3 regions of the Kitasatospora sp. NPDC090308 genome follow, and region 1 is predicted to be linked to each of the others. Evidence: predicted binding sites of a transcription regulator. Region 1 holds the regulator's gene; each other region holds the start of a gene.
What was found. The regulator HrcA, encoded in region 1, represses chaperone genes, less so after heat shock. The targets are predictions, from matches to a motif close to TTNGCACTCNGNNNNNCNGAGTGCNAA.
Positions count from the first base shown of each region.

Region 1 (7,153 bases):
CTGCGGCCCGAAACCGTTCGCCTCCAGCTCGCTGTTGACCGCGTGCAGGTCGTTGACCAGGTCGGGCAGCTCCTCGGGGGTGTGCCGGGAGAGCAGCCAGGAGTACCCGTACCCGTCCCGGGACGCCTCGACGGGGACGCCGCCGCGCCCGGTGTCCGCGTCCAGCAGCGCCCGCACCTGCTGCTGCACCTCGGTGAAGGCCGCGCCCTCGACCGCGGCGAAGCAGACCGAGCCCAGGCCGGTCGGGAGGAACCCCTTGGCGGCCTGCAGGGTCAGCGCCGCCGACGGGATGCCGAACAGCTGGTCGAGATCGGGCTTCACCGGCTTGGTCCGGCCGAACAGGGCGTCCAGGAATCCCACGCCGCGAGCTCCTTCTTCGGTGACTTGGTGTGACTTCGGGTGACTTCGGTGATTTCCGTGGCCGCGGTGGCCGCGGTCGCTCCGGCGGGGGCGGGTTCAGTGCCCGAGTTCGTCGGAGACCTTCCGCAGCTGGGCGAGGCGCTGCTCCAGCGAGGGGTGGGTGGAGAGCAGCTGGGAGGCGGTCTCCCTGGCGCTCAGCGCCGGGGCGAAGTAGAAGGCGTTGTACGGCTGGGCCTGGCGCAGGTCCTTGGTCGGGATGGCGGAGATCTGCCCGGTCACCTTGGTCAGCGCCGAGGCCAGCGCGGCGGGCCGGCCGGTCAGCTGGGCGGCGGCCCGGTCGGCGGCCAGCTCGCGGTAGCGGGACAGCAGCCTGGTGAGCAGGAAGCTGATCGCGTACACCACCATCGAGGCCAGCGGGATCAGCACCATGGCGATCGCCGCGTTCTGGTCGTTGCTGTTGCGGTTGCCGCCGCCCATCATGCCGCCGTACAGGGCGATCCTGGTCATCGCGCCGGCCAGCACGCCGAGGAACCCGGCCACCGTCATCACCGCGACGTCCCGGTGCGCGACGTGCGACAGCTCGTGGGCCAGCACGCCCTCCAGCTCCTCCGGCTCCAGCCGGCGCAGCAGGCCGGTGGTCACGCAGATCACCGCGTTCTGCGGGTTGCGGCCGGTGGCGAAGGCGTTGGGCATGTCGTTGTCGGCGACCGCGACCCGCGGCTTGGGCATGTCGGCCAGCGCGCACAGCCGGTCGACCGCGCCGTGCAGCTGCGGGTACTGCTCGGGGGTGACCTGGTGGGCGCCCATCGCCCGTTCGGTGATCTTGTCGGAGAACCAGAACTGCGCGACGAACAGGCCGCCGGAGATCAGCACCACCAGCGGCCAGGCGCCGCGCAGCAGCACGATCAGCAGGCCGGTGAAGCCCACGTAGACCAGCCCGATCAGGAACATGGTGGTGACCATCCGGCCGGTCAGCCCGCGGTCGGGGGTGAACCTGGAGTGCTGTGGCACCGACATCGCTGCTCCTCCTCGTGCCTCGCGCGGTGCCGGACCGCGCTGCCGCGCCGTCCGCCCCGCTCGCCTTCGATGCTGCCACCGGGCGGGCCCGCGGGCACCATCCGAAACGATGGGAATTCGGTGGGAAAGCGACACGTCCCGGGCGCGTCGCCGGTCCTTCGGTCCAGGATCACGGGGGCGGACCGTTCCTGCCGTCAGGCCCGGGCCGTACACTGGCAGGTACGGTCCTGGCACTCTGACCAGTGGAGTGCCAAGCCGGGTCAGACACCGGGTCAACGGACGACGACGGAGGTGCGTGCCCCATGCCGGACGACGGCAAGCCCGACGGCCGACTGATCGACACGCGCCCGACCGCCCGTCCGCTCGACGAGCGGCGCCTCGCGGTGCTCCGGGCGATCGTCCAGGACTACGTGGGCACCGAGGAGCCGGTCGGCTCCAAGGCCCTGGTGGAGCGGCACAACCTCGGCGTCTCCCCGGCCACGGTCCGCAACGACATGTCCGCGCTGGAGGACGACGGGTACATCCACCAGCCGCACACCAGCGCGGGCCGGATCCCCACCGACAAGGGCTACCGGCTCTTCGTCGACCGGCTCGCCGAGGTCAAGCCGATGACCGCCCCCGAGCGCCGGGCGATCCGGCACTTCCTGGAGGGCGCGGTCGACCTGGACGACGTGGTGGCCCGGACGGTGCGGCTGCTCGCCCAGCTCACCCGGCAGGTCGCGGTGGTCCAGTACCCGTCGCTGACCCGCTCCACCGTGCGGCACATCGAACTGGTGTCGCTCACCCCGACCAAGCTGATGCTGGTGCTGATCACCAACACCGGCCGGGTCGAACAGCGGATGGTCGACTGCCCGGCCCCGGTCGGCGAGGCCCTGCTCGGAGACCTGCGGGCCAGGCTCAACGGCATGGCGGGCGGCTGCCGGCTGCCCGAGGTGCCGACCGTCCTGGAGGACCTGCCGGCGAGCTTCGAGCCCGCCGACCGGCCCGCCGTCAGCACCGTGCTGACGGTCCTGTTCGAGGCGCTGGCCGAACAGAACGAGGAACGGATCATGCTGGCGGGCACCGCCAACCTGACGCGTTTCGGCCATGACTTCCCGCTCACCATCCGGCCGGTCCTGGAGGCGCTGGAGGAGCAGGTGGTGCTGTTGCGCCTGCTGGGCGAGACGGCGGACTCGGCGATGACGGTCCGGATCGGCCACGAGATCGCGCACGAGGGGCTCAATTCCACGTCGGTGGTCTCCGTCGGTTACGGTTCGGGCGACCAGAGCGTGGCAAAGCTGGGAGTGATCGGTCCGACCCGGATGGATTACCCGGGCACAATGGGGGCGGTGCGCGCGGTGGCACGGTACGTCGGCCAGATCCTGGCGGAGTCGTAACGGCGCGGCCGCAGCGGAACGGCGCAACAAGCAGCGTGCTGTCGCAGGCACTTCTAGAGGCGGAACAAACCGGAGCATTTGGTGGCCACGGACTACTACGCGGTACTCGGCGTCCGACGCGACGCGGGGCAGGACGAGATCAAGAAGGCGTTCCGGCGCCTCGCCCGTGAACTGCACCCGGACGTCAACCCGGACCCGAAGACGCAGGAGCGGTTCAAGGAGATCAACGCCGCCTACGAGGTGCTCTCCGACCCGCAGAAGCGTCAGGTCTACGACCTCGGCGGCGACCCGCTGTCGCCGAACGGCGGCGGCGCGGGCGGCTTCGGCGCGGGCGCGGCCGGGTTCGGCTTCTCCGACATCATGGACGCCTTCTTCGGCGCCGCGACCGGCCAGCGCGGCCCCCGCTCGCGCACCCGCCGCGGCCAGGACGCCATGATCCGGCTGGAGATCACCCTGGAGGAGGCCGCGTTCGGCACCACCAAGGAACTCCAGGTCGACACCGCCGTCACCTGCACCACCTGCAACGGCGAGGGCGCCGCGCCCGGCACCTCCGCGCAGACCTGCGACATGTGCCGCGGCAAGGGCGAGGTCTCCCAGGTCACCCGGTCCTTCCTGGGCCAGGTCATGACCTCCCGCCCCTGCCCGCAGTGCCAGGGCTTCGGCACCGTCGTCCCCACCCCGTGCCCCGAGTGCGCCGGCGACGGCCGGGTCCGCGCCCGCCGCACCCTCACGGTCAAGATCCCGGCCGGTGTCGACAACGGCACCCGGATCCAGCTGGCCGGCGAGGGCGAGGTCGGCCCCGGCGGCGGCCCCGCCGGCGACCTGTACGTGGAGATCGCCGAGACCAGCCACCCGACCTTCCAGCGGCGCGGCGACGACCTGCACTGCACCGTCACCATCCCGATGACCGCCGCGTCGCTCGGCACCCAGGTGCCGCTCCAGACCCTGGACGGCCTGGAGGAGGTCGACATCCGGCCCGGCACCCAGTCCGGCCAGTCGATCCCGCTGCACGGCCGGGGCATCACCCACCTGCGCGGCGGCGGCCGGGGCGACCTGATAGTGCACGTCGAGGTGCAGACGCCCACCAAGCTCGACCCGGAGCAGGAGGATCTGCTGCGGCGGCTCGCCCTGCTGCGCGGCGAGGAGCGTCCGTCCGGGCAGTTCGCGCCCGGCCAGCAGGGCCTGTTCTCCCGGTTGAAGGACGCCTTCAACGGCCGGTGAGACCCGCCCCTCCCGCGCCGGAGGGGCCTCCCGGGCCGGGAGCGGCGAGGTCGAGGACCTCGCCGCTCCCGGCCCGTTCCGCCGGACGACCCACTGCTGAGAGGGCTGCTGTACCGATGACCGCACCGGTGTTCGTCGTCGACGACCTGACCGGGGCCGCCCCCGGCGCCACCGTCCGGCTGGACGGCCCCGAGGGCCGGCACGCCGTCGCCGTCAAGCGCCTGGAGCCCGGCGAGGCGCTCACCCTCGCCGACGGGCGCGGCCGCGGCGCGGACGGCACCGTCGCCGCGCTGCACGGCAAGGACGCCCTCGACGTCCTGGTCACCGCCGTCCGCGACGAGCCCGCCCCCGCGCCCCGGATCACCGTCGTCCAGGCGCTGCCCAAGGGCGACCGCGGCGAGCTCGCCGTCGAGACCATGACCGAGGCCGGCGTCGACGCGGTCGTGCCCTGGGCCGCCGCCCGCTGCATCACCCAGTGGAAGGGCGAGCGCGGCGCCAAGGCGCTCGCCAAGTGGCGGGCCACCGCCCGCGAGGCCGGCAAGCAGTCGCGCCGGCTGCGCTTCCCGGAGGTCAGCGACCCGGTGACCACCCGGCAGCTGCTGCCGCTGCTCGCCGCCGCGGACTTCGCGGCCGTCCTGCACGAGGAGGGCGCGCTGCCGCTCGCCACCGCGCAGCTCCCGGCCGGGGGCGAGATCGTCCTGGTGGTCGGGCCCGAGGGGGGCGTCTCCCCGGACGAGCTCGCCGCCTTCGCCGAGGCCGGCGCCGCGCCGTACCGGCTGGGTCCCTCCGTGCTGCGCACCTCCACGGCGGGCGTCGCCGCCGGCTCCCTGCTGCTCGGCCGCACCGGCCGCTGGGGGTAGGCCCGCTCCTCCGGACCCGGCGCCGGGAGCCGGGACGCGCCGCCCCGGCCGCGGGTCGCGGGCTCCCGCAACCTCTGACGATCCGTGAGCCGCGCCGCCTAGGGTGGCAGGATGACGGAATCGACGCGCGGCTATCTGCGCCACCCCCACCTGCACGGCGACGCCGTGGCTTTCGTCGCCGAGGACGACGTCTGGCTGGCGCCCGTCGACGGCGGGCGGGCCTGGCGGTTGACGGCGGACCAGGCGCCCTCGGGGGCGGTGCGGTTCGCCCCGGACGGGCGGTCACTGGCCTGGACCTCGACCCGGGACGGCGCGCCGGAGGTGCACGTGGCACCGGTGGAGGGCGGCGCGGCCCGGCGGTTGACGTACTGGGGGAGCCCGTCCACCGCGCTGGTGGGGTGGAGCGCGGACGGGCGGCCGATCGCGATCACCACCGCGGGGCAGGAGACCGTCCGGCGGACCTGGGCGTTCGCGGTGCCGCTGGACGGCGGGGAGCCGACCCGGCTGCCGTACGGGCCGATCGGCTCGCTGGCGTTCGAACCGGTGCCGGAGGGCGCCGCCGGCGGACGGGTGCTGCTGGGCACGCACAACCGGGAGGCCGCGCACTGGAAGCGCTACCGGGGCGGCCGGGCCGGGAAGCTGTGGATCGGCGGCGCGCGGTTCGAGCGCCTGCACGCCGGGCTGGACGGGCAGCTGGAGTGCCCGATGTGGGTCGGCGACCGGGTCGCGTTCCTCTCCGACCACGAGGGCGTCGGACGGCTGTACTCCAGCCTCCCGGACGGCTCCGACCTGCGGGCGCACGGCCCGGCGGACCACGGGTTCTACGCCCGGCAGGCGTCCACCGACGGCACCCGGGTGATCTGGCAGAGCGCCGGCGAGCTGTGGCTGCTGGACGACCTGGAGGGCGCCGGGGCGCGCCGGCTGGACGTCCGGACGGCCGGGCCGCGCACCCGGCGGCAGCCGCACCCGACGCCCGCCGCCGGGCAGGTGGAGAGCGCCGCCCCGGACCGCACCGGCCGGGCCGCGGCCGTGGTGGTGCGCGGCACCGTGCACTGGGTGACCCACCGGGAGGGCCCGGCCCGGGTGCTGGACGAGACGCCGGGGGCGCGGGCCCGGCTGGCCCGGGCCGTCCCCGGCGAGGACGGCGCGCAGGGCGCGGTGTGGGTCACCGACGCGGAGGGCGAGGACGCGCTGGAGTACGCCCCGGCGGTGCTGGGCGCGGAGCGCCGGCGGCTGGCGGCCGGGCGGCTCGGCCGGGTCCGCGGCCTGGCGGTCTCGCCGGACGGCCGGCAGCTCGCGGTGGCCTCGCACGACGGCCGGGTGCTGCTGGTGGCGCTCAGCGACGGCGCGGTCAACGAGCTGGCGCGCAGCGGCGACGGCGAGGTCTCCGGGCTGGTGTTCAGCCCCGACTCGGGGTGGCTGGCCTGGTCGCAGCCGGTGCTCGGCCCGTGGTCGCTGCGGCAGGTCATGCTCGCCGACCTGACCTCGCGCACCGTCAGCGAGGCCACCCCGCAGCGCTTCCACGACTACTCGCCGGCCTTCACCGCGGACGGCAAGCACCTGGCGTTCCTCTCGGTGCGCGCCTTCGACCCGGTGTACGACCAGCACGCCTTCGACCTGTCCTTCCCCGGCGGCACCCGCCCGTACCTGCTGACGCTGGCCGCCGACACCCCGTCGCCGTTCGGCCCGCGGCGCGGCGGGCGGCCGGCCGGCGGCGAGGAGGAGGACGCCAAGGACGGGGAGAAGGAGGCCGCGCCGAGCACCCGGGTCGACCTGGAGGGCCTGGCCGACCGGATCGTGCCGTTCCCGGTGGAGGCGGGCCGGTTCGGGGTGCTGCGCGCCGCGAAGGACGCGGTGCTCTGGACCAGGTACCCGTTCAGCGGCGAACTCGGCGACAGCGCCGCCTCCCTGGACGAGGAGCCGGCCCGGACCGCGCTGGAGCGGTTCGACCTGCGCAGGCGCCGGGCGGAGGAACTGCTCAGCGGCGTCGACACCTTCGGCGTCAGCGGCGACGGCACCCGGCTGGCCGTGCTGGAGGACGGCGCGCTGCGGATCGTGCCCGCCGACCAGAAGGCCGCGGAGGACGAGGAGACCGAGGTCGACCTCGACCGGGTCCGGGTCACCGTCGACCCGGCTGCCGAGTGGCGGCAGATGTTCGACGAGAACGGCCGCCTGATGCGCGACAACTTCTGGCGCGCCGACCTCTCCGGTGTCGACTGGGCGGGCGTCCTGGACCGCTACCGGCCGTTGGTCGAACGGGTCGGCAGCCGCTCCGACCTGGTCGACCTGCTGTGGGAGACGGTCGGCGAGCTCGGCACC
Region 1 is NZ_JBIVXY010000001.1:785,868-793,020, reverse strand. It holds gene ACIQVD_RS03445 (hypothetical protein) at 1-360, opposite strand, end outside; gene htpX (zinc metalloprotease HtpX) at 457-1,377, opposite strand; gene hrcA (heat-inducible transcriptional repressor HrcA) at 1,680-2,753, shown strand; gene dnaJ (molecular chaperone DnaJ) at 2,835-3,974, shown strand; gene ACIQVD_RS03425 (16S rRNA (uracil(1498)-N(3))-methyltransferase) at 4,091-4,834, shown strand; gene ACIQVD_RS03420 (PDZ domain-containing protein) at 4,946-7,153, shown strand, end outside.

Region 2 (7,153 bases), on a different contig from region 1:
GTGCACCGCTGGACCTTCACCCGCACGGACGCGGGGTAGCAACCGGGCAGCCAAATCCGATCGTCCTATGATCGACACGCGTGTCGAGGACGAGCGGGGGACAACCGGTGAAGCAGCGGGTACGGGTCGGGTACGGGGCGGGCGCCCTGGCGGTACTGCTGGCGGCGAGCGGGTGCGGCAGCGGCTCCGGGGCGGCCGACCGGCCCCCCGTCCCGGCCGCGCCGGTCGCCGCCCCCGGCACCCCGGCCCCCTCCGGCACCGGCACCCCGTCGGCCCCCGCGCAGGACGCGGTGCCCGAGGCCGCCTGGGCCAAGTGGGGCCTCAAGCCGATGCCCAAGGCGCCCGCGCCGCCCGCCGACCGGCCGATCAAGCTCACCGGGTCCGGCCAGGTGCCGGTGTTCAGCGAAGTCCCGACCACCGACAAGGTCGTCTTCATCACCCTCGACGACGGGGCCGAGAAGGACCCGAAGTTCGTCGAGATGCTCACCGAACTCAAGGTCCCGGTCACGATGTTCCTGACCAAGGACATCGTCAAGAACGACTACGCCTACTTCAAACCGCTCCAGGCGCTCGGCAACAGCATCCAGAACCACACCGTCAGCCACCCGGTGATGAGCAAGCTCGGCCCCGCCCAGCAGAAGGCCCAGGTCTGCGACGACCAGGCCGCCCTCACCGAGCAGTACGGCACCGCCCCCTACCTGTTCCGCCCGCCCTACGGCGACGGCGCGAACACCCCCGCCCTGAACACCGCCGTCCAGGAGTGCGGGCCGCGCGCCGTCGTGCTCTGGCGGGAGTCCATGCAGATCCACGACATGCAGTACCAGGCCGCCGACAAGAAGCTCCGCAACGGCGACATCATCCTGGCCCACTTCCGCGGCCCGTCCGAGCTCAAGGGCGAGACCATGACCGGGATGTTCGGCGAACTGCTCGCCCGGATCCAGGAGCAGGGCTTCGCGGTCGCCCGCCTCGACGACTACCTGGCCGGGCCCACCGGCTGACCCAGCATCATCACCGGCCCGCCCGCCGTCCGGGCCACGATCACCGTCACCGCGTTCGGCCCGGCCGGCCTCACCTGCCGCCGCAGCTCCTCCGGCACCACCGACGCCCCGCGCTTCTTGATCACCACGGTGCCGATCCGGCGCTCCCGCACCAGCGCCCGCAGCCGCTTGACCTGGAACGGCAGCACGTCGGTCAGCTCGTACGCCTGCGCGTACGGCGTCGGGCGCAGCTCGTCCGAGGTGACGTACGCGATCATCGGGTCGATCAGCCGGCCGCCCGTCAGCTCCGCCACCTCCGCGACCATCCGGCCCCGGATCACCGCCCCGTCCGGCTCGTACAGGTAGCGCCCCACCGGGCCCACCGGCGGGTCCGGCAGCGCGCCGCCGGACAGCGAGTGCGGGCCCGGCAGCAGCGTCGCCCGGTACGGCTCGGCGGCGGCCGTGCCGAACCACAGCACCGCCTCCTTGACCTCGCCGCGGTCCGACACCCACTCCGCCTCGGCGCCCGCCGGGACCAGCTCGTGCGGGATGCCCGGCGCCACCTTCAACGCCCCGAACGGGGTGCGCCGGGCCGCCTCCACCGCCCAGGACAGCGGCGGCGAGTACGCCTCCGGGTCGAACACCCGGCCCTTCGAGGTGCGCCGCGCCGGGTCGGTGAACACCGCGTCGAAGCCCGCGGTGTCGACGTCCGCGACGTCCGCGCGGCGCACCTCGACCAGCTCCGCCACGCCCAGCGCCGCCGCGTTCGCCCGCGCCACCTCGCAGGTCAGCTCGTCCCGGTCCACCGCCAGCACCGCGATCCCGGCCCGGGCCAGCGCGATCGCGTCCCCGCCGATCCCGCAGCACAGGTCGGCCAGCCGCCGCACCCCCAGCGCCGCGAACCGCCCCGCCCGCCACTCGGCCACCGACCGCCTGGTCGCCTGCTCCACCCCGTGCCGGGTGAAGTACATCGACGCCGCGTCCGCCCCGAACTTCGCCTCCGCCCGCTGCCGCAACCGGGCCTGCTCGAACGCCGCCCGCACCAGCTCCGCCGGGTACTCCCGCCGCATCCTGGTCGCCAGCGCCAGCTCCCCGGCCGCCGTGAACCCCCGCAACTCGGCCAGCAGCGCCTGCCCCTGCTCGGTCAGCAGCGCCCGGAACGACTCGATCTCCACCGCACCATTGTCGCGGCTCCGGTCAGCGCGCCGGCACCGCGAGCACGGCCGCCGCCAGCGCGGGCCCGGCCAGCCCCACCGCCAGCGGCGCGATCCGGTAGCCCCGCCGGGCGGTCACCACCACCGACGCCACCGGCACCCCCAGCCCCAGCGCCGTCACCGCGCCGCACAGCAGCACCGCCAGGCCCGCCCCGCCCCCGCGCTCCCCGGCCCCGGCCAGCGCGAACACCAGCACCATGACCGCGTAGGGCACCGCGCACAGCAGCGGCACCGCCAGCGCCAGCAACCACACCGCGTGCCACACGTCCCGCCCCGTGGAGGGGCGCTCCTTCGTCATGTCCCGATCGTCGCAAGGGGATTCGCGCGCCGCCTGAGTACCCGTACTCGGAACCGACCGGGTCGAACGGAAACTCGGACGCGACTTCGTTGGCACTCTGGTTGACTGAGTGCTAACGGCGTCCTAAGGTCATACCTGGCACTCCCCCCAGGGAGAGTGCTAACGCGATGAAGCGTGTCCGACCCCCGCGACGGCGGCCGCGCGCAATCGCCACCTACCTGTTAGACAACCCCGTAATCTCCGAAGGGGAGCTCGGACGTGACCACCAGCAGCAAGGTTGCCATCAAGCCGCTCGAGGACCGCATCGTGGTCCAGCCGCTCGACGCCGAGACCACCACCGCCTCCGGCCTGGTGATCCCGGACACCGCCAAGGAGAAGCCCCAGGAGGGCGTCGTCCTGGCCGTCGGCCCGGGCCGCTTCGAGGACGGTCAGCGTCTGCCGCTCGACGTCGCCGTCGGTGACATCGTCCTGTACTCGAAGTACGGCGGCACCGAGGTGAAGTACCAGGGCGAGGAGTACCTCGTCCTCTCGGCCCGCGACGTCCTCGCGATCATCGAGAAGTAAAGACGTCCGACAACTAGACGTCCCAGCCCGCCCCGGATCCGTGTCGCACTGACAGGGGCCCGGGGCGCGGTTGTTGCTCCACGTACGCAGACCTACCCCTGAGGAAACGGGATCATGGCGAAGACCCTGCAGTTCGACGAGGACGCCCGCCGCTCGCTGGAGCGCGGCGTCAACAAGCTGGCCGACACCGTCAAGGTGACCATCGGCCCCAAGGGCCGCAACGTCGTCATCGACAAGAAGTTCGGCGCCCCCACCATCACCAACGACGGTGTGACCATCGCCCGCGAGGTCGAGCTCGACGACCCGTACGAGAACCTCGGCGCGCAGCTGGTCAAGGAGGTCGCCACCAAGACCAACGACGTCGCGGGCGACGGCACCACCACCGCCACCGTGCTCGCCCAGGCCCTGGTCAACGAGGGCCTGCGCAACGTCGCCGCCGGCGCCGGCCCGGCCGCCCTGAAGAAGGGCATCGACAAGGCCGTCGCCGCCGTCTCCGAGCACCTGCTCTCGGTGGCCCGCGAGATCGAGGGCAAGGACGACATCGCCGCCGTCGCCTCCCTCTCCGCCCAGGACACCCAGGTCGGCGAGCTGATCGCCGAGGCGATCGACAAGGTCGGCAAGGACGGTGTGATCACCGTCGAGGAGTCCAACACCTTCGGCGTCGAGCTCGAGTTCACCGAGGGCATGCAGTTCGACAAGGGCTACCTGTCCCCGTACTTCGTCACCGACGCGGAGCGCCAGGAAGCCGTCCTGGAGGACCCGTACGTCCTGATCAACCAGGGCAAGATCTCCTCCATCCAGGAGCTCCTGCCGCTGCTGGAGAAGGTCCTGCAGGCCGGCGGCTCCCGCCCGCTGCTGATCATCGCCGAGGACGTCGACGGCGAGGCGCTCTCCACCCTGGTGGTCAACAAGATCCGCGGCACCTTCAACGCGGTCGCGGTCAAGGCCCCCGGCTTCGGCGACCGCCGCAAGGCCATCCTCGGCGACATCGCCACCCTCACCGGCGGCCAGGTCGTCTCCGAGGAGGTCGGCCTCAAGCTCGACCAGGTCGGCCTGGAGGTGCTCGGCAGCGCCCGCCGGATCACCGTCACCAAGGACGAGACCATCGTCGTCGACGGCGCCGGCGACTCCGCCGAGGTCGCGGGCCGGGTCGCCCAGATCAAGGCCGAGATCGCCAACACCGACTCCGACTGGGACCGCGAGAAGCTCCAGGAGCGCCTCGCCAAGCTGGCCGGCGGCGTCTGCGTGATCAAGGTCGGCGCGGCCACCGAGGTCGAGCTCAAGGAGCGCAAGCACCGCCTGGAGGACGCCATCTCCGCGACCCGCGCCGCGGTCGAGGAGGGCATCGTGGCCGGCGGTGGCGCCTCGCTGGTGCACGCCGCGAAGGTCCTGGAGGACGGCCTCGGCCTGACCGGCGACGAGGCCACCGGTGTCGCCGTGGTCCGCAAGGCGCTCGCCGAGCCGCTGCGCTGGATCGCCCAGAACGCCGGCCTGGAGGGCTACGTCATCACCTCCAAGGTCGCCGACCTGGAGCCCGGCCAGGGCTACAACGCCGCCACCGGCGAGTACGGCGACCTGGTCAAGGCCGGCGTCATCGACCCGGTCAAGGTCACCCGCTCCGCCCTGGAGAACGCCGCTTCCATCGCCTCCCTGCTGCTCACCACCGAGACCCTCGTGGTGGAGAAGAAGGAAGAGGAAGAGGGCGCCGGCCACGGCCACTCGCACGGCGGCCACGGCCACAGCCACTGAAGCACCGAGCGCTAGCCGCTGAGGCGGCGCAGCGAAAGCAGGGGCGCGAGGAACTGCGCGACCGGCCCCGCACCCCCGTGGTGCGCGGCCCGGACCGCCGGGACCTCGCGCCCCTGCTTTCGCGTTCCCGGCGCACTTCGCGCCTCCCCTACAGTTGACGGCGTGATCGAAGCCCGCCACCTCCGCGTCCTGCACGCCGTCGCCCGGACCGGGTCGTTCTCCGCCGCCGCGCGGGAGCTGGGGTGCACGCAGCCCGCGGTGAGCCAGCAGATGAAGGCGCTGGAGAAGGCGGTGGACACCCCGCTGGTGGTGCGGTCGGGGCGGGAGATGCAGCTGAGCGAGGCCGGGCGGGTGCTGCTGCGGCACGCGGACGGCATCCTCGCGGGGCTCTCGGCCGCCGAGGAGGAGGTCGCGGCGATCGCCGGGCTGCGGGCGGGGCGGGTGCGGCTGGTCTCGTTCCCGACGGCCAGTTCGACCCTGGTGCCGCGGTCGGTGGCCCAGGTGCGGGCGGCCCACCCGGGGGTGCGGGTCTCGCTGGTGGAGGCGGAGCCGACCCAGGCGCTGGCGATGCTGCGCGGCGGCGAGTGCGAGGTCGCGCTGGCCTTCCGCTACCCGGACTCGCAGGGCGGGCTGAGCCTGCCGTCCCCGCACGCGACGCTGCGCGAGGCGCGGGCCGAGGCGGCGCTGGAGGCGGCGGCGACGGCGGCCGCGAACGACTGGTCCGAGCTGGTGGTGCGCCCGCTGCTGGACGATCCGCTGGTGGGCCTCGTCCCGGCGGGCCACCCGCTGGGGGGCCGGGGCGAGGGCGACCCGGTGGACCTGGCGGAGCTGGCGGCCGAGCAGTGGATCGCGGGCTGCCCGCAGTGCCGGGGCCACCTGGTGGAGCTGTGCGCGGACGCGGGCTTCGCGCCGGCCATCGAGTTCGCCACGGACGACTACCCGGCGGTGGTGGGCCTGGTCGGCGCGGGCCTGGGGGTGGCGGTGCTGCCGGGGCTGGCGCTGGAGTCGGTGCGGCACCCGGGGGTGGCGGCCGTGCCGGTGCGGGTGGCCTCGGGCGAGCCGGCCCGGCGCGAGGTGGTGGCGCTGACCCTGCCGGACCTGGCGGAGGTCCCGGCGGTGGCGCTGATGCTGGACCAGCTCGCGGCGTCGGCCGCGGCCCGCTGAGCGCGGCGCCGACCGGGGACGGGCGGGCGACGCGTCCGGGTGGCGCGGCCGGGGACGCGGGCCGCGGCGGCGGGGACGGCCGCTGCGGTGCGGGGGACCGGCGGGAGCGGCGGCGGATCAGCGCCGGACGGTCTGCGGCATCGCCAGCGGGACCTCGGCCAGCCGGTTGCGGGAGCGGCCGAGCAGCTCCTCGCGTTCGTCCTCGGTCATGCCGCCCCAGACCCCGTAGGGCTCGCGGACGGCGAGGGCGTGGGCCGCGCACTTGACGCGCACCGGGCAGCGCATGCAGACCTCCTTGGCGCTCGTCTCGCGGGAGGTCCGGGCCGCGCCGCGTTCGCCCTCGGGGTGGAAGAACAGTGAGCTGTCGACGCCGCGGCAGGCGGCGGAGAGCTGCCAGTCCCAGAGGTCTGCGTTGGGGCCGGGGAGGCGGGAGAAATCTGCCATGGCTCATTCCCTTCATGGCTCGGGACCCGGCGGCCGGCCGCGACTGTCGCGGCGAGGCGGCACCGGGCCGGTACGGACACCTGGAAATATGACTTACGCCCACTACACCGACAAGTCACCCACAGTCCGACGAATCAGTCAATGACCTGACAGAAGCTATAAAAACGGACAAAAGGGGCAAGAGGTTTGAACCCGGATGCTGCGTCGATCGGGTGTCCCGCCGGGCGCGGACCGCCTCCGGAGGGCGCGCGCGGCGCGGGCACCGCGCGCGAGCTGCACAAAAGTGCGGCGTGTGCACCGCGAGGTGGCTCTTGCGTGATGGGTTGGCCACGTACAGTGGTGGAGATGGACGTGAAGCCGTAACTCATTCGAGTGACGGTCGTTGGATGTGCGGAGGCGGTCAGAGGGCGCAGGACATCGGGACCGGTCGCGCAGCGAGGCGATCGGAACGGGTCCGTCCCGGGGCCGTGTCGGAGAGGTTCGTACCAGCCAGGAGGCTCAACGTGACGCGGATCTGCTGCGGAGGACGACGGTCATGACATCCGTACTCGTCTGCGACGATTCCCCGCTCGCCCGGGAGGCGCTTCGCCGCGCGGTGGCGACCGTGCCCGGCGTGGACCGGGTGACCACTGCGACGAACGGTGAGGAGGTCCTCCGCCGCTGGGTGGCCGACCGTTCCGATCTCGTTCTGATGGACGTCCGGATGCCCGGCCTCGGCGGGGTGGAGACGGTCCGCCGGCTGC
Region 2 is NZ_JBIVXY010000009.1:214,649-221,801, forward strand. It holds gene ACIQVD_RS22005 (hypothetical protein) at 1-39, shown strand, start outside; gene ACIQVD_RS22010 (polysaccharide deacetylase family protein) at 108-998, shown strand; gene ACIQVD_RS22015 (methyltransferase domain-containing protein) at 974-2,152, opposite strand; gene ACIQVD_RS22020 (hypothetical protein) at 2,175-2,489, opposite strand; gene groES (co-chaperone GroES) at 2,748-3,053, shown strand; gene groL (chaperonin GroEL) at 3,168-4,802, shown strand; gene ACIQVD_RS22035 (LysR family transcriptional regulator) at 4,965-5,966, shown strand; gene ACIQVD_RS22040 (WhiB family transcriptional regulator) at 6,084-6,410, opposite strand; gene ACIQVD_RS22045 (response regulator transcription factor) at 6,946-7,153, shown strand, end outside.
Region 2: groES (co-chaperone GroES) is a predicted target of HrcA. The motif match lies at 2,579-2,605, and genes of this name have one in related genera.

Region 3 (7,153 bases), on a different contig from region 1:
GTGGCCTGCGCGATCGAGGCCGCCCGGGCCTTCGAGTTCACCACGCTCTCCTGCTCCTCCACCGGCAACCTGGCCGGCGCGGTGGGCGCCGCCGCCGCCCGGGCCGGCTTCAAGTCCTGCGTGTTCATCCCGCACGACCTGGAGCAGGGCAAGGTCGTGATGGCCGGGGTGTACGGCGGCGAGCTGGTCGGCATCGACGGCAACTACGACGACGTGAACCGCTTCTGCTCCGAGCTGATCGGCGACCCGGCCGGCGAGGGCTGGGGCTTCGTGAACGTCAACCTGCGCCCGTACTACGGCGAGGGCTCCAAGACCCTGGCGTTCGAGATCTGCGAGCAGCTCGGCTGGCGGCTGCCCGACCAGATCGTCATCCCGATCGCCTCCGGCTCCCAGCTCACCAAGATCGACAAGGGCCTGCAGGAGCTGATCAAGCTCGGCCTGGTCGAGGACAAGCCCTACAAGATCTTCGGCGCCCAGGCCGAGGGGTGCTCCCCGGTCTCCGCGGCCTTCAAGGCCGGCCGCGACGTGATCAAGCCGGTCAAGCCGGACACCATCGCCAAGTCGCTGGCGATCGGCAACCCGGCCGACGGCCCGTACGTGCTGGACATCGCCCGCCGCACCGGCGGCGCGGTCGAGGACGTCACCGACGCCGAGGTGGTCGAGGCGATCAAGCTGCTCGCCCGCACCGAGGGGATCTTCGCCGAGACCGCGGGCGGCGTCACCGTCGGCGTGCTGAAGAAGCTGGTCGAGAACGGCCTGCTCGACCCGTCCAAGGAGACCGTCGCGATCAACACCGGCGACGGCCTCAAGACCCTCGACGCGGTCGCCGACGCCGGCATGACCGCCGTGATCCGCCCGACGCTGGAGTCCTTCCGCGCCGCCGGCCTCGCCACCGCCTGACCCCCAGCCGTAGGACACCCCACGCCCCGAGGAGCACCGCATGAGCGCCACCGTCCGCATCCCGACCATCCTGCGCACCTACACCGGCGGCGCCGCCGAGGTGACCGCCGAGGGCGCCACCCTGGCCGCCGTCATCGCGGACCTGGAGGCGAACCACGCCGGCATCGCCGCCCGGCTGCTGGACGACGGCGGCAAGCTGCGCCGCTTCGTCAACGTGTACGTGAACGACGACGACGTGCGCTTCGCCGAGGGCCTGGAGACCGAGATCAAGGACGGCGCCTCGGTGTCGATCATTCCGGCGGTGGCCGGCGGCTGCTGACCCGGCCCGCATTCCCGCAGCCGCCGCCCGGTCCGGAATTCAATTACCCGGACCGGGCGGCGGCTCCGTGCGTACCGCGGCCAATGGGCCGCGCACCTGCGGTTCTCCCGTCCGGCGGGCCGCCGGAATTCCGCCGGGGCCCGGGGAGTAGAGTGCCGGGCAGGGCCGTTCCCCTCCCCGGCCCGGTTCAATCCTCGATTACCGCACCGCGCCCCGCCCGGCCGGGCCGCCTCCCGTCCCGCGCCCCGAGACGTGCGCCGGGCGGCTTTCCCCGCCTTCTGTCAGGCCGCCGTCAGAATTGTTCCGGCGTTTTGCGGTGACGCGTCCGTTATGTCCCGCCGCAATTGTCGGCGGATGCGCCTTTCGCCCGGGACATCCCCCGCCGGGTGGCGGGTTTCCCCGGAAATTGGGCCTGTTGCAGAGGGCGCATATCCGGATACATTCAGCCGCGACAGAGGCTGCGCCGTACGGGGGGGAGTCCCCAGGCCGGTCTTCCAGACCTCCGGGTCCGCGTCCTGCGGATCTCTGAAGGGCCCAGCACAGCACAAGGGGAGTTCGGAATGGCTCAGGGCACCGTCAAGTGGTTCAACGCCGAGAAGGGCTACGGCTTCATCGCGGTCGACGGTGGAGCGGACGTGTTCGTCCACTACAGCGCGATCCAGATGGACGGCTACCGCACCCTGGAAGAGGGCCAGCGGGTCGAGTTCGAGATCTCGCAGGGTCAGAAGGGTCCGCAGGCCGACATGGTCCGCGCCGCCGGCGCCTGACGGCCCCGGCAGACCCGCACGCACCGAAACCGCGGGCCCGCCCCCGACGCGACGCGTCCGGGGCGGGCCCGCGGGCTTTCCGGGGCCGCCCGGGCCACCAGCGGGTTTCCCGGCGGGGCGGTCGGCGGGGGCCGAATGGGCTTGCACTCGCCACCCCAGAGTGCTAATCATTGGCGTTAGCACTCACAGCGTGAGAGTGACAAACGGACCGGGCCGGTGAGGCCCCGGAAGCGGTAGGGGAAGGGACCCCCGCTCTCCTGGGCCGTCCGTCGCGGGCACCCCTTGGTCCGAGCAGTCGACCGTGTCCCGGAGGACCACTTCTGATGGCCAAGATCATCGCCTTTGACGAGGAAGCCCGCCGCGGCCTTGAGCGTGGCATGAACCAGCTTGCCGACGCCGTGAAGGTCACGCTCGGCCCCAAGGGTCGCAACGTCGTCCTGGAGAAGAAGTGGGGCGCCCCCACGATCACCAACGACGGTGTCTCCATCGCCAAGGAGATCGAGCTCGAGGACCCGTACGAGAAGATCGGCGCCGAGCTGGTCAAGGAGGTCGCCAAGAAGACCGACGACGTCGCGGGTGACGGCACCACCACCGCCACCGTGCTGGCCCAGGCGCTCGTCCGCGAGGGTCTGCGCAACGTCGCCGCCGGCGCCAACCCGATGGCCCTCAAGCGCGGCATCGAGAAGGCCGTCGCCGCCGTCTCCGACCAGCTGCTGGCCCAGGCCAAGGACGTGGAGACCAAGGAGCAGATCGCCTCCACCGCCTCCATCTCGGCCGCCGACACCCAGATCGGCGAGCTCATCGCCGAGGCCATGGACAAGGTCGGCAAGGAAGGCGTCATCACCGTCGAGGAGAGCAACACCTTCGGCCTTGAGCTCGAGCTCACCGAGGGCATGCGCTTCGACAAGGGCTACATCTCCGCCTACTTCGCCACCGACCTGGAGCGCATGGAGGCGAGCTTCGAGGACCCGTACATCCTCATCGCCAACTCCAAGATCTCCTCGGTCAAGGACCTCCTCCCGCTGCTGGAGAAGGTCATGCAGAGCGGCAAGCCGCTCGTCATCATCGCCGAGGACGTCGAGGGCGAGGCCCTCTCCACCCTGGTCGTGAACAAGATCCGCGGCACCTTCAAGTCCGTCGCCGTCAAGGCCCCGGGCTTCGGCGACCGCCGCAAGGCCATGCTCGGCGACATCGCCATCCTGACCGGCGGCACCGTGATCTCCGAGGAGGTCGGCCTCAAGCTCGAGAACGCCGGCCTGGACCTGCTGGGCACCGCCCGCAAGGTCGTCATCACCAAGGACGAGACCACCATCGTCGACGGCGGCGGCGACAGCGACCAGGTCGCCGGCCGGGTCAACCAGATCCGCGCCGAGATCGAGAACTCCGACTCGGACTACGACCGCGAGAAGCTCCAGGAGCGCCTGGCGAAGCTCGCGGGCGGCGTGGCCGTCATCAAGGCCGGCGCCGCGACCGAGGTCGAGCTCAAGGAGCGCAAGCACCGCATCGAGGACGCGGTGCGCAACGCCAAGGCCGCCGTCGAGGAGGGCATCGTCGCCGGTGGTGGCGTCGCCCTGCTCCAGGCCGGTGTCGCGTTCGAGAAGCTGGAGCTGGAGGGCGACGAGGCCACCGGTGCCAACATCGTCCGCGTGGCCCTGGAGGCCCCGATCAAGCAGATCGCGACCAACGCCGGCCTCGAGGGCGGCGTCGTGGTCGAGAAGGTCCGCAACCTGCCCGCCGGCCACGGCCTGAACGCCGCGACCAACGAGTACGTCGACCTGATCGCCTCCGGCATCATCGACCCCGCCAAGGTCACCCGCTCCGCCCTGCAGAACGCCGCCTCCATCGCGGCGCTCTTCCTCACCACCGAGGCCGTCATCGCCGACAAGCCGGAGAAGGCCGCCGCGGCCGCCGGCGGCGGCATGCCGGGCGGTGACATGGACTTCTGATCCGCCCGCCGGTTCCCACCGGCCCGGATCGGTCAGTCTCACGCCGTGAGGGCGGCCTCCTTCGGGAGGCCGCCCTCACGGCGTTCTCGCCGGGGTCACCCCTTCGTGGGACGCTGGGGCCATGGACGGTTTCGGCGGCTTCGGGCCCGACTACCTTGAGGGCGAACAGCGTCATGAGGAAGAGGGGAGGCCGACGATGGCGGTCATGGCGGTCGAGTCGGACCAGCAGTGGTCCTACCTGCTGGACACCTGGCGGGAGCTGGACGCCCCCGAGGGCTGGCGCACCGAGATCGAGGGAGGCCGGATCCAGTTGGTGCCACCGCCGGACAATCAGCACAACCGCATCGCCGAGAAGATCCACCGGGCCCTCGTGCGGCACCTGTCCGACGAGGTCGGCGTCTACCAGACGCTCGGAACGCAGATCGCCAGGCTGGAGAAGCTGTACATCCCCGACCTGGTCGTGGTGGACGAGACGCTCCTCGCCGGGGAGGACAACGTGCCGATCGACGCGTCGGACGTCCTGCTGGCCGTCGAGATCACCTCGCGCAGCACGGCCCGGCAGGACCGGACGAAGAAGCTCTGGGGCTACGCGCACGCGCCCGTCCCGCTCTACCTGCTGATCGACCGCTTCGACCAGCCGGGGCCGACGGTGACGCTCTACTCCGAGCCCTCCGACGGCGCGTACGGGCAGAGCGTGCGGGTGCCGTTCGGCAAGCCGGTCGAGTTGCCCGAGCCGTTCGGGATCGAGCTGGACACGGCGGGCTTCCCGGTGCCGTAGCCGGGTGCGGGACAATGGGCGGATGGCCAGTAGTCCCGACCTCGAAACCGCCCTGCACAACGCGCGGGCGCTGATCCTCGCCGACCTCACCGCCCGGGACGTCGCCGACGCGGCGATCGTCTCGTTGGTGGAGGACGCCGTGACGCACCGCCGCTGGTGGCTCGAACAGTGGCCGGACGGGCGGGAGTTCGTGCTCGGGCTGATCGCGCAGGACGTGCAGGACGCGCTGTTGGAGTCGTACGGGCGGTGGCCGCTGTGCACCGCGTGCGCGGTGGAGGAGGACGACCCGCACGCGCTCGGGGTCGAGCCCGAGCTGGGGCCGGACCCGCACTGGGTGTGCGGCAAGCGCGGCGTGGTGGTGGCCCCGGTCGGGGGGCTGGTGTGATCCTGGTCGACCCGCCGGAGCGGCCCGGCCGCGGCAGGCGGTGGCCGCACCTGGCCGGTGACGTCCCGTTGGTGGAACCGCACGCCTTCGCGGCCGAGTCGGGCGCCCCCGCGGAGGGCTTCGACCGCGACCTCCCCCGGCCTCCGGCCGGGGGGACCCCCTTCGACACCCCGGCGGCCTGGTGCGAGCGGGCGCCGGTGCCGGGCGCGGCGCCGGTGCGGAGCCGGGAGCTGGTGGCCCGGCTGACGGCGGCGGGGCTGCGGGTGCGGAGGGCGCGCGGCTAGCGTCCGGTGCCGCACCGGTGCGGGGCGGGTCAGCGTTCGAGGTCGGCGAGTTCCGCGTGCAGGTTGCGGCGGGCCGGGGCGTCGCAGCGGGCGCGGGCCTCGGGGGTGCGGTAGAGGGCGGGGAGCGCGAGGAGCTGGCGCAGGATCGCGGCGCGGCCCGCGCGGAAGGCGTCCGGGGGGACGAAGGAGTACTCGTCGCGGACGGCGGCGGCGTAGGCGGCGTACGCCTCGGGCGGGCCGCCGAGGACGGCGAGGTCGGCGTCGCAGAGGACTTCGCCGTTGCGGTCGCCGGGGGCGGGGTGGTGGTCGGCGGTGAGCCGGACCAGGCGATCGACCTCGTGGACCAGGGGTTCGGGCAGGCCGGCCTCGCGCAGGGCGCGGCAGGCGAGGGCGGCGCTGCGTTCCTCGTTCTCGGAGCGGTCGGGGCGGTAGACGGCGTCGTGGAACCAGGCGGCGAGGCGGACGGCGTCGGGGTCGTCGGCGTGGGCGGCGAGTTCGTCGACGCGGTCGAGGACGGCTTGCAGGTGGGTGGTGGTGTGGTAGCGGCGCTGCGGCTCGGCCCAGCGGGCGAGCAGGTCGCGGGCGTAGGGCTCGGGGTCGGCGGTGGCTCCGCAGCGGGTGAGCAGGTCGTGCCAGCGCGCGGACAGCGGTGCGGTCATGGCGGCCATTGTGCTCCCCCGGTCGGGGCCGTCCCGGTCGCGGTGGGCGGATGTGACCCAGCTTATATGTAGTTCACCGACTTATGACGCAGACTTGAGTCATCGCCGTCCGGCCGCTATACATACTCGGTATGCAAGACGTTCCGCTGTTCCGAGGGGGAGCCATGACCGGATCGAACGCGCAGGCCGTGCTGCGCCTGGAGGGGGTCGGCCGGGTGCACGGCCGGGGCGCGGCCGAGGTGCACGCGCTGCACCCGATCGACCTGGAGGTGCGGGCCGGGGAGTTCCTGGCCGTGATGGGCCCGTCCGGCTCGGGCAAGTCCACCCTGCTGGCGCTGGCCGGCGGCCTGGACCGGCCGTCCAGCGGGCGGGTGCTGGTGGAGGGCGCCCCGCTGGCGGGGCTGAGCCGGGCGAAGCTGGCCGACGTGCGCCGCCGCTCGGTGGGCTACGTGTTCCAGTCGTACAACCTGATCCCGTCCCTGACGGCGGCCGAGAACATCGCGCTGCCGCGCGAGCTGGAGGGCGTCCCGGCCCGCACCGCCCGCGCCGAGGCGCTGGAGGTGCTCGCCGAACTGGGCGTCGCCGAACTGGCCGACCGCTTCCCGGAGGACATGTCCGGCGGCCAGCAGCAGCGGGTCGCGATCGGCCGGGCGCTCTCCGGCGACCGGCGGCTGGTGCTGGCCGACGAGCCGACCGGCGCGCTGGACTCGGCGACCGGCGAGGCGGTGCTGGAGGTGCTGCGGACCCGCTGCGACGCCGGGGCGGCCGTCATGATGGTCACCCACGACGCGAGCCACGCCGCCTGGGCGGACCGGGTGGTCTTCCTGCGCGACGGCCGGGTCGCCGAAGAGGCGGTGCGCCGGTGAGCGCCCTGCGCGCGGTGCTGCGGATGGCCCGCCGCGACGCCTGGCGGGCCAAGGGCCGCAGCGCCCTGGTCGCCGCGATGATCGCGCTGCCGGTGCTCGGCGCGACCGGCGTGGACGTGGTGCACCGCAGCGGGCAGCTGACCGCCGCCGAGCGCTCCGACCGGCTGATGGGCCGGGCCGACGCCCTGGTCGGCGCGTACGACCCGGGCCGGACGATCGAGCAGGCGGTCTTCCCCGGCGACGGGGTCC
Region 3 is NZ_JBIVXY010000002.1:74,200-81,352, forward strand. It holds gene thrC (threonine synthase) at 1-900, shown strand, start outside; gene ACIQVD_RS04335 (MoaD/ThiS family protein) at 941-1,219, shown strand; gene ACIQVD_RS04340 (cold-shock protein) at 1,780-1,986, shown strand; gene groL (chaperonin GroEL) at 2,310-3,932, shown strand; gene ACIQVD_RS04350 (Uma2 family endonuclease) at 4,129-4,710, shown strand; gene ACIQVD_RS04355 (hypothetical protein) at 4,733-5,095, shown strand; gene ACIQVD_RS04360 (DUF4031 domain-containing protein) at 5,092-5,379, shown strand; gene ACIQVD_RS04365 (hypothetical protein) at 5,409-6,038, opposite strand; gene ACIQVD_RS04370 (ABC transporter ATP-binding protein) at 6,203-6,904, shown strand; gene ACIQVD_RS04375 (FtsX-like permease family protein) at 6,901-7,153, shown strand, end outside.
Region 3: groL (chaperonin GroEL) is a predicted target of HrcA. The motif match lies at 2,127-2,153, and genes of this name have one in related genera.